2 regions of the Pantoea sp. PGP6 genome follow, and region 1 is predicted to be linked to the other one. Evidence: predicted binding sites of a transcription regulator. Region 1 holds the regulator's gene; the other holds the start of a gene.

Region 1 (7,889 bases):
GATTATCGGTTTGCTTTTACTGGCTTATGGTGCCGATCGTCTGGTGTTTAGCGCCTCGATACTCTGTCGATCGTTTGGTATTCCACCCTTGATCATTGGCATGACCGTCGTCAGCATCGGCACCTCGTTGCCCGAGATGATTCTCTCCTTCTCGGCCGCGCAGCATGGCCAGATGGATCTTGCTGTCGGTACCGCGCTGGGCTCGAATATTACCAACATTTTACTGATCCTGGGTGCCGCTGCGTTAATGCATCCACTCAGCGTACACTCTAATCTGATTCGTCGTGAACTCCCTTTAATGCTGCTGGTGACGTTGCTCAGCGGTTTTATGCTGTTTGATAACCAGCTTAGCCGACTGGATGGCATTGGATTGATCGCCATCGCCGCGGTTTATCTGATGGTGGTGATCCGCATTGCGCGTAAAGCGGAGCGTGATAACAACGACACCCTGACCCGTGAACAGCTGGCGGAATTACCGCGCGAAGAGAGCGGCAACACGGTGGCGTTTCTCTGGCTGGCCGTCGCCCTGATTATCCTGCCGATGTCGACCCGGATGGTGATCGACAACGCCACGGTGTTTGCCGACTATTTTGGCGTCAGTGAACTGGTGATGGGTCTGACGCTGATTGCCGTCGGCACCAGCCTGCCCGAGCTGGCGACGGTGATTGCTGGTGCGCTGAAAGGCGAAGATGATATCGCGATCGGTAACCTGATCGGCGCCAACATTTATAATATTGCTATCGTACTCGGCCTGCCGGCGCTGATGCATCCTGGCAGCATCGATTACCACGCGTTCGCCCGTGATTACTGGGTGATGCTCGGCGTCAGCGTACTGTTCGCCCTGCTCTGCCTGTTACGTCGCCGACGCGTTGGCCGTACGGCAGGCGCACTTTTACTCTGTGGTTTCTTCGTCTGGGTGACGCTGCTGTGGGTACAGCCAGCGTTCATGGACGGCTAACAAGGACAGACTGACCATGTCATATCAGCAACCGGCAGTTTTTGATTTCCAGCGCGCAGGCAAAGCGGTATTGCGCATCGAGCGCGAAGGTCTGGAGCAGCTCGATCAGTACATTAACGACGATTTTGCCCGCGCCTGCGCCCGGATTTACGCCTGCCAGGGTAAAGTGGTGGTGATGGGGATGGGCAAGTCAGGCCACATTGGCAAAAAAATGGCCGCCACCTTTGCCAGCACCGGCACGCCAGCCTTTTTCGTTCATCCGGCGGAAGCCAGCCATGGCGATCTCGGCATGGTCAGCAAGAATGACGTGGTGATTGCCATCTCCAACAGCGGCGAGTCGAATGAAATTCTCGCGCTGATTCCGGTGCTAAAGCGGCAGAATATCACCCTGATCTGCATGACCGGCCGGCCAGAAAGTGCGATGGCCCGGGCTGCCGATGTGCATCTGTGCGTCAGTGTCCCGCAGGAGGCGTGCCCGCTCGGTCTGGCTCCCACCAGCAGCACTACCGCCACGCTGGTAATGGGCGATGCGCTGGCCGTTTCACTGCTGGAAGCGCGCGGCTTCACCGCCGAAGACTTTGCGCTCTCCCACCCCGGCGGCGCACTCGGACGTAAACTGCTGCTGCACGTGGCCGATATCATGCACAGCGGCGATGAACTGCCGCACGTCACGCGCGATGCCTCGCTGCGTGATGCGCTGCTGGAAATTACCCGCAAAAACCTCGGGTTGACGGTGATTGTTGACGATCTGATGAAGATTGAAGGCATCTTTACCGATGGTGACCTGCGCCGCATCTTCGATATGGGTGTCGATTTCCAGCGCGCCACCATCGGTGAAGTGATGACGCCAGGCGGCATTCGCGTGCGGCCGAACATGCTGGCGGTTGAAGCGCTCAACCTGATGCAAACCAAAAACATTACCTCGATCCTGGTCGCCGATGACGACCATCTGCTCGGTGTGGTACATATGCATGACATGCTGCGCGCTGGCGTAGTCTGAACAGGAAAAGACAATGCAACTGGCAACTCCCCCGATTGATACCTGCTATGGCCCGGTCAGCGCCGAGGTGATGGCTCGCGCCAGCCAGATTCGCCTGCTGATTTGCGACGTCGATGGCGTGATGTCCGACGGGGTGATCTACATGGGCAATAATGGTGAAGAGCTGAAGGCGTTTAATGTGCGCGACGGCTACGGTATTCGTTGCCTGCTGACCTCAGATGTGGAAGTGGCTATTATTACCGGCCGGAATGCCCGCCTGATGGAAGATCGCTGTAAAACGCTCGGCATTCGTCATCTTTATCAGGGACAATCGGATAAGCTTTTGGCCTATGGCGAACTTCTGGATAAACTGTCTCTTTCCGATCAACAGGTCGCCTATATTGGTGACGACCTGATCGACTGGCCGGTGATGGCAAAAGTGGGATTAAGCGTGGCGGTTGCGGATGCACATCCGGTGCTGTTGCCGCGCGCGCACTACGTGACGCGCATTGCGGGCGGACGTGGCGCGGTACGTGAAGTTTGCGACCTGATCTTAATGTCGCAGGACAAATTTGAGGATGCCAAAGGGCAATCAGTATGAGTAAAAGCAGGCGTTGGATGACGCTGATTCTGACCTTGATTGCACTGGTTTTAATCGGCTGGAATCTTACCAACCAGGATGAGAATACGCCGGTTGCCACCGATAACCAGGCACCGACCTATACCAGTGCGGATTCCCACACCGTGGTTTATAACCCACAGGGTGCACTGTCGTATAAGCTGGTTTCCGATAAAGTGACCTACTTTTCGGATCAGGAACTGAGCTGGTTCGATAATCCGGTGATGACCACCTACGACGAAAATAAAGTGCCGACCTGGACACTCCGTGCCGACAAAGCAAAGCTTACCAAAGATCGTATGCTTTATCTGTATGGTCATGTGGAACTGAATACGCTGACACAGGATTCCCAGCTTGACCGGGTCAAAACCGACAATGCGCAGGTTAACCTTGTCACTCAGGACGTTACCTCTGACGACCAGGTGACGCTGTATGGCCGCAGTTTTAACTCCACCGGCATGAAAATGCGCGGCAATTTACGGACAAAAAACGCCGAGTTAATCGAAAAGGTCAAAACTTCTTATGAAATTCAAAATGAACAAAAATAGCCTTAAGCTTTTACTCGCCAGCATGCTGCTGGCGAGCAGCGTGCCTGCGCTGGCCCTGACCGGTGACTCGGATAAGCCCGTCAATATTGACTCGCAGAACCAGGCGCTGGATCTGCAGGGCAATGTCGCGACCTTTACCGGCAACGTTATCGTCACTCAGGGTTCGATCAAAATCACCGCTGATAAAGTGGTGGTGACCCGTCCGGGCGGCGACAGCAAGAAAACCATCGTCGATGCGTACGGCAATCCTGCCACCTTCTACCAGATGCAGGACAGCGGCAAACCGGTGCAGGGCCATGCGGCAAAACTGCACTATGAACTGGCTAACGACTTTGTTGAACTGACCGGCAACGCCTTCATTGAGCAGCAGGACAGCAACATCAAGGGCGATCGCATTACCTATCTGGTGAAAGAGCAGAAAATGCAGGCTTACAGCCAGGGCCAGAATAAGCGCGTCACCACCGTGCTGGTGCCGTCGCAACTGCAGGATAAAGGTTCGTCCAACAGCGGAAAGAAGAGTAACTGATAGCTATGGCCACATTAATCGCAGAAAACTTGGCGAAGGCATATAAAGGCCGTCGCGTGGTAGAAGATGTCAGTCTGCAGGTAAAGTCAGGCGAGATTGTCGGCCTGCTGGGTCCCAACGGTGCCGGTAAAACCACCACCTTTTACATGGTGGTCGGCATTGTGCCGCGCGATGCGGGACGCATTATTATCGATGACGAAGATATCAGTATCCTGCCGCTGCATGCCCGTGCGCGTCGCGGTATCGGCTATCTGCCGCAGGAGGCCTCTATTTTCCGTCGCCTCAGCGTCTACGATAACCTGATGGCGGTTCTGCAAATCCGTGACGACCTCACCGAAGAGCAGCGTCAGGATCGCGCCAACGAGCTGATGGAAGAGTTTCACATTGAGCACCTGCGCGACAGCATGGGTCAGGCGCTCTCCGGCGGTGAACGTCGCCGGGTCGAGATCGCCCGCGCGCTGGCCGCCAACCCTAAATTTATCCTGCTGGATGAACCGTTTGCGGGTGTCGACCCGATCTCGGTCATCGACATCAAGAAAATCATTGAGCATTTGCGTGACAGCGGCCTTGGCGTGTTGATTACCGACCATAACGTGCGCGAAACCTTAGCGGTGTGCGAACGGGCATATATCGTCAGTCAGGGCCACCTGATCGCGCACGGTACGCCGAATGAAATTCTGGCAGATGAGCAGGTTAAGCGGGTTTATTTGGGTGAAGAGTTCAGACTCTGATAAGGTGTCGTAAATACTGATGTTTACCTGGGAACTACCATCCTGTCTATGAAGCAAGGTTTGCAACTCAGGCTCAGCCAACAGCTGGCGATGACACCGCAGTTGCAGCAGGCGATTCGTCTGCTGCAACTCTCTACGCTTGAACTCCAGCAGGAGTTACAGCTGGCACTGGAAAGTAATCCGCTGCTTGAACAAACCGACCTGCATGATGAAATCGACTCTCGTGAGGCTCCCGAAGGCGAAGCGCTGGATACCCGTGAAGCGCTTGAGCAGAAAGAGATGCCTGACGAGCTGCCGCTGGACGCGACCTGGGATGAAATCTACACCGCCGGCACGCCATCCGGGACCGGTACCGATTATCAGGATGATGAGTTACCGGTTTATCAGGGCGAAACCACCCAGTCACTGCAGGATTACCTGATGTGGCAGGTTGAGCTAACGCCATTTAGCGATACTGACCGCGCCATTGCCACTTCGATCGTGGATGCGATCGACGATACCGGATACCTCACCGTTTCGCTTGACGAGATCCTCGACAGCATCGGCAACGATGAGCTTGAGGCCGATGAAGTCGAAGCGGTGCTGAAACGCATTCAGCGCTTTGATCCGGTTGGCGTCGGTGCGCGCGATCTGCGCGACTGTCTGCTGGTGCAGCTGTCGCAATATGCGCCCGAGACGCCGATGCTGGCGGAAGCCCGCCTGATCGTCAGTGAACATCTGGATCTGCTGGCCAACCACGATTTTCGCAGCCTGATGCGGGTGACGCGCCTCAAAGAAGAGGTGCTGAAAGAGGCGATGATGTTAATTCAGTCGCTGGACCCGCGTCCCGGTCAGTCAATTAATACCGGTGAACCGGAATATGTGATCCCCGACGTGCTGGTGCGGAAAGTCGGCAGCCGCTGGACGGTTGAACTGAACGCCGACAGCGTCCCGCGCCTCAAGATCAACCAGCAGTATGCCGCCATGAGCGGGGCGACGCGTAACGACAGCGACAGTCAGTTCATTCGCAGCAACCTGCAGGAAGCGCGCTGGCTGATTAAAAGCCTGGAAAGCCGCAACGATACGCTGCTGAAAGTGACACGCTGTATTGTCGAGCAGCAGCAGGCCTTCTTTGAACAGGGCGAAGAGTTTATGCGCCCGATGGTGCTGGCCGATATCGCCCAGGCGGTTGAGATGCACGAATCGACCATTTCCCGCGTCACTACGCAAAAGTATCTGCACAGTCCGCGAGGCATTTTTGAACTGAAGTACTTTTTCTCCAGTCACGTGAATACTGAAGGTGGCGGCGAAGCCTCATCGACAGCCATTCGCGCACTGGTGAAAAAATTAATCTCGGCGGAAAATCCAGCCAAACCCTTGAGCGACAGTAAACTCACCTCCATGTTATCTGATCAAGGGATCATGGTGGCACGTCGTACCGTCGCCAAATACCGCGAGTCTTTATCCATCCCGCCATCGAACCAGCGCAAACAGCTGGTTTGACAGAAATGAGAAGGAAGACCTATGCAGCTGAACCTTACCGGGCAAAATGTTGAAATCACCGCACCACTGCGCGATTTCGTCAGCGGTAAATTTGCCAAACTGGAACACTATTTCGAACATATCAATCAGGTTTATATTGTGCTGAAAGTTGAGAAAGTCACCCAGGTGGCTGACGCAACGCTGCACATAAACGGTGGCGAGCTGCACGCCACGTCCGAAGCGGAAGATATGTATGCGGCGATTGACGGGTTGATCGACAAGCTCGCCCGTCAGCTGACCAAACACAAAGATAAACTGAAAAAACACTAACCTTCACGCTAGCTACGCGCGCCTGCCGCGCAGAGCCGACAGGATGGGGCGGATAATCCGCCCCGTTTTGTCATCTAAGCAAGCGCCATTTACCGCCAGCATCATGATACGCTGGTGGCTGATGGCCAGGTTAACTCGCAAGTGAAACGATAATGAACAACGATCTAACACTGGAATTGAGCACAGTGCTTTCGCCTGACTGCACCCGCAGCGGCGTACACTGCCAGAGCAAAAAACGCGCGCTGGAAATCATCAGCGAACTGGCCGCTAAGCAGCTCAACCTGCCGCACCAGACGCTTTTTGAAGCGATCCTCACCCGTGAACGCATGGGCAGTACCGGTATTGGCAACGGCATTGCCATTCCACACGGTAAACTAGAAGAGGATACGCTACGTGCTGTCGGGGTGTTTATCAGCCTTGAACAGCCGATCGCGTTTGATGCCGTTGATAATCAGCCGGTCGATCTGTTGTTTGCCCTGCTGGTACCGGCTGACCAGTGCAAAACTCACCTGCACACCCTTTCACTGGTGGCGAAGCGTCTGGCGGATAAAACCGTCTGTCGCCGTTTGCGCGCCGCGCAAAGTGATGAAGAGCTCTATGCCATTATCACAGAAGGCCAGTCAGAGCAGTAAAGCGTCTTTACCGGCCGCGTGCCGGTTTTAAAACGGGAGAGAAGGTCATGGTGCTGATGATCGTGAGCGGTCGGTCAGGCTCGGGGAAGTCAGTGGCGCTACGCGCGCTGGAAGATATGGGTTTTTACTGCGTCGATAACCTGCCGGTGGTGCTATTGCCCGAGTTGGCCAACTCGCTGGCGGAGCGCAACATCTCGGCAGCGGTGAGCATCGACGTACGCAACATGCCTGAATCCCCTGAGATTTTTGAAACCGCGCTGAATAACCTGCCCGACTCATTTTCACCCCAGTTGCTGTTTCTTGATGCCGATCGTAATACCCTGATTCGCCGCTACAGCGACACCCGCCGTCTGCATCCGCTCTCCAGTAAAAATCTGTCGCTGGAAAGTGCCATTGATGAAGAGAGTGATTTGCTGGAGCCACTGCGTTCACGGGCCGATCTGATCATCGATACCTCAGAAATGTCGGTCCACGAACTGGCAGAGATGCTGCGTACCCGGCTGCTGGGCAAGCGTGAACGTGAGCTGACGATGGTGTTTGAGTCGTTTGGCTTCAAGCACGGCATCCCGATTGATGCCGATTATGTGTTTGACGTGCGCTTCCTGCCGAATCCGCACTGGGACCCTAAGCTGCGCCCGATGACCGGCCTCGATCGTCCGGTGGCTGCCTTTCTCGATCGCCATACCGAAGTGCACAACTTCATCTATCAGACCCGCAGTTATCTGGAACTGTGGTTGCCGATGCTGGAAACCAATAACCGCAGTTATCTGACTGTCGCTATCGGCTGTACCGGCGGGAAACATCGTTCGGTCTATATTGCAGAACAGCTGGCGGACTACTTCCGTTCACGCGGCAAGAATGTACAGTCACGTCACCGTACGTTGGAAAAGCGTAAATCATGACCGTTAAGCAAACTGTCGAAATCAAAAATAAACTGGGTATGCATGCCCGACCGGCAATGAAGCTGTTTGAACTGGTACAGAGCTTTGACGCTGAAGTGCTGCTGCGCAATGAAGCCGGCACCGAAGCCGAAGCCAGCAGCGTGATTGCGCTGCTGATGCTCGATTCAGCTCAGGGCGGCCACATTGAAATCGAAGCCAGCGGT
Region 2 (7,889 bases), 570 kb from region 1:
CAGCAGTTCTCTGACATCGCCCGCGATACCGGTGAAAAGAACCTGCGGGTGGCGCGAGTGGATGCCCGTTTTGATCCCACCATCTATATCGCCATCGGTTTTTCAAATCTGCTGGCGATCGGTGGCGGCAGCTGGCTGGTCTGGCACGATCAGATGACGCTGGGTCAGCTCACCAGTTTTGTGATGTATCTGGGCCTGATGATCTGGCCGATGCTGGCGCTGGCGTGGATGTTTAACATCGTCGAGCGCGGCAGCGCCGCCTGGAGCCGTATCCGCGCGCTGCTGGCGGAAGCGCCAGCGGTCGAAGATGGCGATAAAACCCTGCCACCGGAACCAGGCAACCTGCAGGTAGCGATCCGTGAATTTCACTATCCGGCCAGTGCCGGTCCGGTGCTGAGTCAGGTCAGTTTCGAACTGAAACCTGGCGAAATGCTGGGGCTGTGCGGCCCGACCGGCAGCGGCAAGAGTACGCTGCTCAGCCTGATCCAGCGCCATTTTGATATCCAGCAGGGCGATATCCGCTATCACCAGATTCCGCTGCCACAGCTGCGGCTGGACAGCTGGCGCAGCCGGCTGGCGGTGGTCAGTCAGACCCCGTTTCTGTTTTCTGACAGCGTCGCCAACAACATCGCGCTGGGAAAACCGGGTGCGACCCAGCAGGAAATTGAGCGGGCCGCCACGCTGGCCTGCGTTCACGAGGATATTCTGCGGCTGCCGCAGGGCTATGAAACCGAAGTCGGGGAGCGTGGCGTGATGCTGTCGGGCGGGCAGAAGCAGCGTATCTCGATTGCGCGCGCGCTGCTGCTGAACGCGGAAATCCTGGTGCTTGATGATGCGCTGTCGGCGGTAGATGGCCGTACCGAGCATGAAATACTGCACAATCTGCGCCAGTGGGGACGAGGCCGGACCCTGATCATCAGCGCCCACCGTTTATCGGCGCTGACTGAAGCCAGTGAAATTCTGGTGCTGCAGCACGGCACCATCGCGCAGCGTGGCGATCATGAAGCGCTGGCGGATCGCCCGGGCTGGTATCGCGACATGTACCGTTATCAGCAGCTGGAAGCCGCGCTGGATGACGATGAGAATGAGAAAGGAGTGCCGCATGGCTAAGTCTGCCCGCTTGTGGCCCACCCTGAAGCGCCTGTTAAGTTACGGCAAGCCGTGGCGGAAATCCCTGTCGCTGGCGGTGGGCATGTTATGGATTGCCGCCGCCGCCGAAGTGACCGGGCCGGTGCTGGTCAGTTACTTCATCGACAATCTGGTGGCGAAACATCAGATGCCGTGGGGGCTGGTTACCGGGCTGGTAGTGAGTTTTATCCTGCTGCAACTGCTGGCGGCCGCCCTGCATTACTGGCAGGCACTGCTGTTTAACCGCGCCGCCATTGGGGTGGTGCAGCGCTTGCGCAGTGACGTGATGAATGCCGCGCTGTGCCAGCCGCTCAGCGCCTTCGACACCCAGCCGGTCGGACAGATTATTTCGCGCGTCACCAATGACACCGAAGTAATCCGTGATCTCTATGTCACGGTGGTGGCGACGGTACTGCGCAGCGCGGCACTGGTAGGCGCCATGATGGTGGCGATGTTCAGCCTCGACTGGCGTATGGCGCTGGTAGCGATGATGATTTTCCCGCTGGTGCTGGTCGTGATGCTGATTTACCAGCGTTACAGCACGCCGATTGCCCGCCGGGTCCGCAGCTATCTGGCCGACATTAATAACGGCTTCAACGAAGTGATCAGCGGCATGAGCGTGATCCAGCAGTTTCGTCAGCAGGCGCGTTTTGGCGAGCGGATGGGCGAGGCGAGTCGTTCGCACTATCTGGCGCGGATGGAAACGCTGCGGCTTGACGGTTTCCTGCTGCGCCCGTTGTTAAGCCTGTTTTCAGCCATGGTGTTGTGCGGATTGCTGATGCTGTTCAGTTTCTCCGTGCCCGGCGTGTTTGAAGTCGGCGTACTGTATGCCTTTATTACCTATCTGGGACGGCTGAATGAGCCGCTGATTGAGCTCACCACCCAGCAATCGATGTTGCAGCAGGCGGTGGTCTCGGGCGAGCGGATCTTCGAGCTGATGGATGCGGCGCAGCAGCAGTATGGGCCCGACGCGCGGCCGCTGGCCACCGGTCGTCTGACCCTGAGAAACCTCAGCTTTGCCTATCGCGAAGATCGTGACGTGCTCAGCGAAATCAATCTTGAGGTGCCGTCACGCAGCTTTGTGGCGCTGGTCGGGCATACCGGCAGCGGCAAAAGTACCCTGGCAAATCTGTTAATGGGTTACTACCCGATTACCCGCGGTGAGATACGCATTGACGATCGTCCGATTGGCGAACTCAGCCATGCAGTACTGCGGCGGGGTATCGCGATGGTTCAGCAGGATCCGGTGGTGCTGGCGGATACGCTGCTGGCTAACGTCCGGCTTGGTCGCGAGATCAGCGAAGAGGCGGTCTGGACGGTGCTGGAGCAGGTGCAGCTGGCCCCTCTGGCGCGTGCATTGCCTGACGGCATTCACACCCGGCTGGGCGAGCAGGGCAACAATCTGTCTGTGGGTCAAAAGCAGCTGCTGGCGCTGGCGCGAGTCCTTGTCGATCTGCCGCAGGTGATGATCCTCGACGAGGCGACAGCCAATATCGACTCGGGCACCGAGCAGGCGATTCAGCAAACGCTGCGAACCCTTCGCCAGCACAGTACGCTGGTGGTGATCGCCCACCGGCTCTCAACAATTACCGAAGCGGATAACATCCTGGTGCTGCATCGTGGCAGGGTGGTCGAGCAGGGGAATCACGCGCAATTACTGGCGCTGCAAGGCCGTTACTGGCAGATGTATCAGCTGCAGCAGGTAGGTGATGATCTGGCGACGGGCATCCCCTTAACAACCGCAGGGTAAGTTGCACCTTTTTTGCGCGGTTTTATCAGAATAATCTGTATAAATGCACGCCTTTGATGCCTGGCGCACCAAAGGAGTGCATTCGCTTTTCTGGCAGTGCGCCATTCTCTGCGCTGCTGACTGACCCCCGACAAAACACGCCTTGCCCCGTCTCGCCTCGGTGATTGATTCCACGGTTTTTTTATTTATGGCACAGGCTTTGCTTAGATCCCTGCGTGTCCGTGAGACTCACTCATTTAATCGCTGGAGGGGATCCAATGAAGCTGGTTACCGTCGTAATTAAGCCATTCAAGCTGGAGGATGTGCGTGAAGCGTTATCCTCTATCGGCATTCAGGGGCTGACCGTCTCCGAAGTAAAAGGTTTTGGTCGTCAGAAAGGCCACGCGGAGCTGTACCGTGGCGCAGAATACAGCGTGAACTTCCTGCCTAAAGTCAAAATTGACATCGCCATCGCTGACGATCAGTTAGACGAAGTGGTGGATGTCATCAGTAAAGCGGCTTACACCGGCAAAATTGGCGACGGTAAAATTTTCGTGGCTGAACTGCAGCGCGTCATTCGTATTCGTACCGGCGAGACCGACGAAGCCGCTCTGTAATTAAGACTCAGTACTGTGATGGGATGGAAAAAAATGAATAAAGTTTTCGCTAAGTTGGGCCTCACCAGCCTGGCACTGTTACCATCGCTCGCGATGGCTGCACCTGCCGTTGCGGACAAGGCTGATAACGCATTTATGATGATTTGCACCGCGCTGGTGCTGTTTATGTCGATTCCAGGTATTGCGCTGTTTTACGGCGGATTGATTCGCGGCAAGAACGTCCTCTCCATGCTGACACAGGTTGCGGTCACCTTTTCTCTGGTCTGCGTATTGTGGATGGTTTACGGCTATTCACTGGCCTTTAGCGAAGGTAACGCCTTCTTTGGTGGCTTCGGCTGGGCGATGCTGAAAAACATCCAGCTGACCGCAGTAATGGGCAGCTTCTACCAGTATATCCACGTTGCCTTCCAGGCATCGTTTGCCTGTATCACCGTCGGCCTGATTGTCGGTGCCATTGCTGAACGTATCCGTTTCTCTGCCGTGCTGATTTTTGTTGGTGTCTGGCTGACCCTGGCCTATCTGCCTATCGCACATATGGTGTGGGCGGGCGGCTTCCTGGCTCAGGATGGCGCGCTGGACTTCGCTGGCGGCACCGTGGTGCACATCAATGCCGCAGTTGCCGGACTGGTTGGTGCTTATCTGGTTGGCAAACGTGCTGGCTTCGGCAAAGAAGCGTTCAAACCGCATAACCTGCCAATGGTCTTCACCGGTACCGCCATCCTCTATGTGGGCTGGTTCGGCTTCAACGCCGGTTCTGCCTCGGCGGCTAACGAAATTGCGGCGCTGGCCTTCCTGAATACCGTTGTCGCTACTGCGGGCGCGGTGCTGTCATGGACCTTTGGTGAGTGGGCCGTACGCGGTAAACCTTCACTGCTGGGCGCCTGTTCTGGCTTCATTGCCGGGCTGGTGGCTATTACTCCAGCCTGTGGTTACGTGGGTGTCGGCGGGGCGTTGATTATTGGTCTGGTTGGTGGACTGGCCGGACTGTGGGGCGTCACCACCCTGAAGAAATGGCTGCGGGTGGACGATCCCTGCGATGTGTTCGGCGTGCACGGCGTCTGCGGCATCGTGGGCTGTATCCTGACCGGCGTCTTCGCTTCTTCTTCACTGGGCGGTGTGGGCTACGCTGAGGGCGTGACCATGGGCCATCAGGTGTGGGTGCAGCTGTTCAGCGTCGGCCTGACCATCGTCTGGTCTGGCGTAGTAGCCTTCATCGGCTTCAAGCTGGCGGACATGATTGTCGGACTGCGCGTGCCGGAAGAGCATGAGCGTGAAGGTCTGGACGTCAACAGCCACGGCGAGAATGCTTATAACCAGTAAGTTTTCCTCGACAGTTTGAAATCAGGGGCGAGAAATCGCCCCTTTTTTATTCGCTGCGCTGCCGCATCACCCCTTCCTGCACCGTCGACGCCACCAGCACGCCTTGCTGATTATAGAACTCGCCACGGACAAAACCGCGCGCGCCAGAAGCGGAGGTGCTGACCACGCTATACAGCAGCCATTCGCTGAAGTCGAACGGGCGGTGGAACCACATCGAGTGATCGATGGTGGCGACCTGCATATCCGCCTCGAGAAAGCCTTTACCGTGCGGCTGCAGCGCCACCGGCAGGAAGTTAAGATCGGAAGCATAGCCCAGCAGATATTGATGGATGCGCAGATCGTCCGGCAGCGTGCCGTTGGCGCGGATCCATACCTGACGCTCAGGTTTATCGACGTGACCCTTGAGCGGATTGTGGAGCTGCACCGGGCGAATCTCCAGCGGCCGTTCAGCGATAAACTTCTCACGCAGTTTTTCCGGCAGCAGATGCGCCATTTTCTGCGCCATCACCTGCTCAGACAGCAGGTTGTCAGGGCCGGCAACCTCCGGCATGGCATTCTGGTGTTCAAAGCCGCTCTCCGGTGCCTGGAACGAGGCGGTCATATAAAAAATTGGCTGACCGTTCTGAATGGCGCTGACCCGGCGAGCGCTGAAGCTTTTGCCGTCACGCAGGGTTTCGACATCATAAATAATCGCTTTCTGACTGTCGCCGGGGCGCAGGAAGTAACTGTGAAACGAGTGGATAATGCGATCTTCCGGCACCGTCTGCTTGGCCGCATAGAGCGCCTGTCCCACCACCTGACCGCCAAACACCTGGCGCAGCCCAAGATCTTCACTCTGGCCGCGGTATAACCCTTCTTCCAGTTTTTCCAGATTTAATAAATTCAGCAGATTTTGCAGTGCCTGGCTCATGGCGCATTCCTCAATATAGTGACCGGCTCAGTGTGAAAGATCCGACCAGTTTACGTCAATCAGACTTTCCTCTTTGCTGCGGCCAGGCAAAATCCCGATTTTGTGCCAGTATTAAGCACATACGGCGAGTGAAGCGCTGTACGCAGGATTCGCTGCCGAAATCATTTTGATCAAAAGGAGACGACATCAATGAAACTCTGGCATGTGTTCAGTGGGGTAGTTATGGCGGTTGCTGTTGCAGGATGCGCCGACAAAGGTAAACCGGTGCCAACGCCGACGTTAGGAGCGGCAGTGGCAGGACAGCAGGCGGCGATTGCGCAGCCTAACGTCAGCGGTTCGGTCTATATTCGTCAGCGTATTGCGCTGCCGCCGGATGCGGTATTAACCGTTACGCTGTCTGACGCTTCCGTGGCGGATGCGCCGTCGAAGGTGCTGTCACAGCGCGTAGTGCGTACTGAAGGCAAACAGGCGCCGTTCCAGTTCGTGCTGCCGTTTAACCCAGCCGACATTCAGCCGAATGCGCGTATTCTGCTGAGCGCCGCCATCTCGATTGATGGCAAACTGGCCTTTATTACTGAAGGCGTGAAGCCGGTGATCAACCAGGGCGGCACCAAAGCTGAACTGCTGCTGGTACCGGTACCGTCTATGGCGATGCCAACCCAGCCGGGTGCAGCCACCAGCGTCCCATCGACCTCACCGACTCAGGTGACGCCGTCGGCTGCGGTTCCTGCGCCTACCAGCCTGTAATACCTTGTGGGGCGACGCTGTCGCCCCGTTTCGCTGCGTTTAGTAGCGCCAGCGGTAAGCCTCAAGATCGATGTGACCGTCATCACTCACCTCTACGCCTTCTGCCTCCAGCGCATCACACTGACGAAACAGTCCGTCCCCCTGCAAAGAGATCGCCCCATGACGGTTAACCACCCGATGCCAGGGCAGGGTGCTGCCTTGCGGTAACCGACTCAGCACGCCGCCAACCTGACGTGCGGCGCGGGGAGAACCGGCCAGCTGAGCGACGTCGCCATAGGTGGCTACGCGACCCGCTGGAATGGCAGCAACAATCTGCCAGATGCGTTGCTGAAAACTGTCAGGTTGATCCATCTGCTTATCCCGTCAGGAAAAAAGGCTTCAACTTTAGCACGCGCGGCGCCAGCCGGATGCGGCAAACCACCGGTTGTTCAAGAAACCAACGGTCGTCCCGACTGCGCTTGCAATTGCCAGGGCCTTCCCCGATAATGCCTGCGCTCTCGTAATGAGGGCTTGTCAATGGGGGCCCTGTTGGTTCTCCCGCAATGCTAGCTTGTGAACTCGGTCAGGTCCGGAAGGAAGCAGCCGCAGCAGGTGACGCGTGTGCCGGGATGTAGCTGGCAGGGCCCCCACCCATTTCCCCCGCGTAAAAAATCCCCACTCAGATTGCAGACAGGCGAAACTCGCCTGAGGCCGATCCATTGCCGGCAGGCGAGATGATAAAGCTAAGGATGAGACAGTCGAACGAAAGGGCTGCGCGAATTAACGCACAAATTTCCACACCGAACCTGGGACTTTATCGTAGAGCTTGTTCATCGTCAGTTCAGCCAGGCGATGATCGGCTGCAGAGTAAAATACCGCTAACTCATCTTCAGGTAATTCATACTTATTTTTTTCAATGACCCTTTCAAGGGTATCGATTGAGCGACAGCGGCGCAGTCGCATCAAATAATCCGTTTTAGTCAGGTTTTTGTTCATAAATAAACCGTTCTCACGTCAGTACTTATAATGAATGGCTCGGTTGCTGGAGAAAAGCGCACTCTTCAGTGAACAGGTTAAATAAGCGTTTTGCTGAACGTTGCCATCGTTGCAGATCCTGAGTGTTGACACCGTAGTTGCTGAACAACATAAAGGTATCATCAAGATATTCATCGATTTGCGAAATCAGCGCTTCATCTTCAACGTGCTTAATTTTGTAATTCATGGTGAAAGAGGCGATATGCTCGATCAAATCATTGAGCTGTAAATTGCTTTCAGAAGTGGGATCATTAACCCAGCCGTGATGGCTATCCGTTAATGTTGCCATGCTCTCGTCAAACAGACTCTCACACAGGTATTTAAGCTGGGCAATATCATGCCGTTTCGGTGAGTATTCGTCCATCTTTTTCCCCTCCATAGCTAGCACAGTTGCCGCAGGGCGGCGATATAGGGTAAAGCGGCC

The links. The regulator sigma-54, encoded in region 1, starts transcription at its own class of promoters, with help from an activator protein. The targets are predictions, from matches to a motif close to GTTGGCACANNTTTCGCTNT.
Region 2: glnK (P-II family nitrogen regulator) is a predicted target of sigma-54. The motif match lies at 3,065-3,084, and genes of this name have one in related genera.

What each region holds. Positions count from the first base shown of each region.
Region 1 is NZ_JBQBMA010000001.1:3,879,708-3,887,596, forward strand. Features, by position in the region: gene ACLIBF_RS18830 (calcium/sodium antiporter) at 1-958, shown strand, start outside; gene kdsD (arabinose-5-phosphate isomerase KdsD) at 975-1,958, shown strand; gene kdsC (3-deoxy-manno-octulosonate-8-phosphatase KdsC) at 1,972-2,538, shown strand; gene lptC (LPS export ABC transporter periplasmic protein LptC) at 2,535-3,104, shown strand; gene lptA (lipopolysaccharide ABC transporter substrate-binding protein LptA) at 3,079-3,630, shown strand; gene lptB (LPS export ABC transporter ATP-binding protein) at 3,636-4,361, shown strand; gene rpoN (RNA polymerase factor sigma-54) at 4,410-5,843, shown strand; gene hpf (ribosome hibernation promoting factor) at 5,865-6,152, shown strand; gene ptsN (PTS IIA-like nitrogen regulatory protein PtsN) at 6,305-6,784, shown strand; gene rapZ (RNase adapter RapZ) at 6,832-7,686, shown strand; gene npr (PTS phosphocarrier protein NPr) at 7,683-7,889, shown strand, end outside.
Region 2 is NZ_JBQBMA010000001.1:3,310,642-3,318,530, reverse strand. Features, by position in the region: gene ACLIBF_RS16215 (SmdA family multidrug ABC transporter permease/ATP-binding protein) at 1-1,110, shown strand, start outside; gene ACLIBF_RS16210 (SmdB family multidrug efflux ABC transporter permease/ATP-binding protein) at 1,103-2,878, shown strand; gene glnK (P-II family nitrogen regulator) at 3,136-3,474, shown strand; gene amtB (ammonium transporter AmtB) at 3,508-4,794, shown strand; gene tesB (acyl-CoA thioesterase II) at 4,841-5,704, opposite strand; gene ACLIBF_RS16190 (YbaY family lipoprotein) at 5,894-6,451, shown strand; gene ACLIBF_RS16185 (MGMT family protein) at 6,491-6,802, opposite strand; RNA gene ffs (signal recognition particle sRNA small type) at 6,978-7,074, shown strand; gene ACLIBF_RS16175 (HHA domain-containing protein) at 7,211-7,426, opposite strand; gene tomB (Hha toxicity modulator TomB) at 7,452-7,829, opposite strand.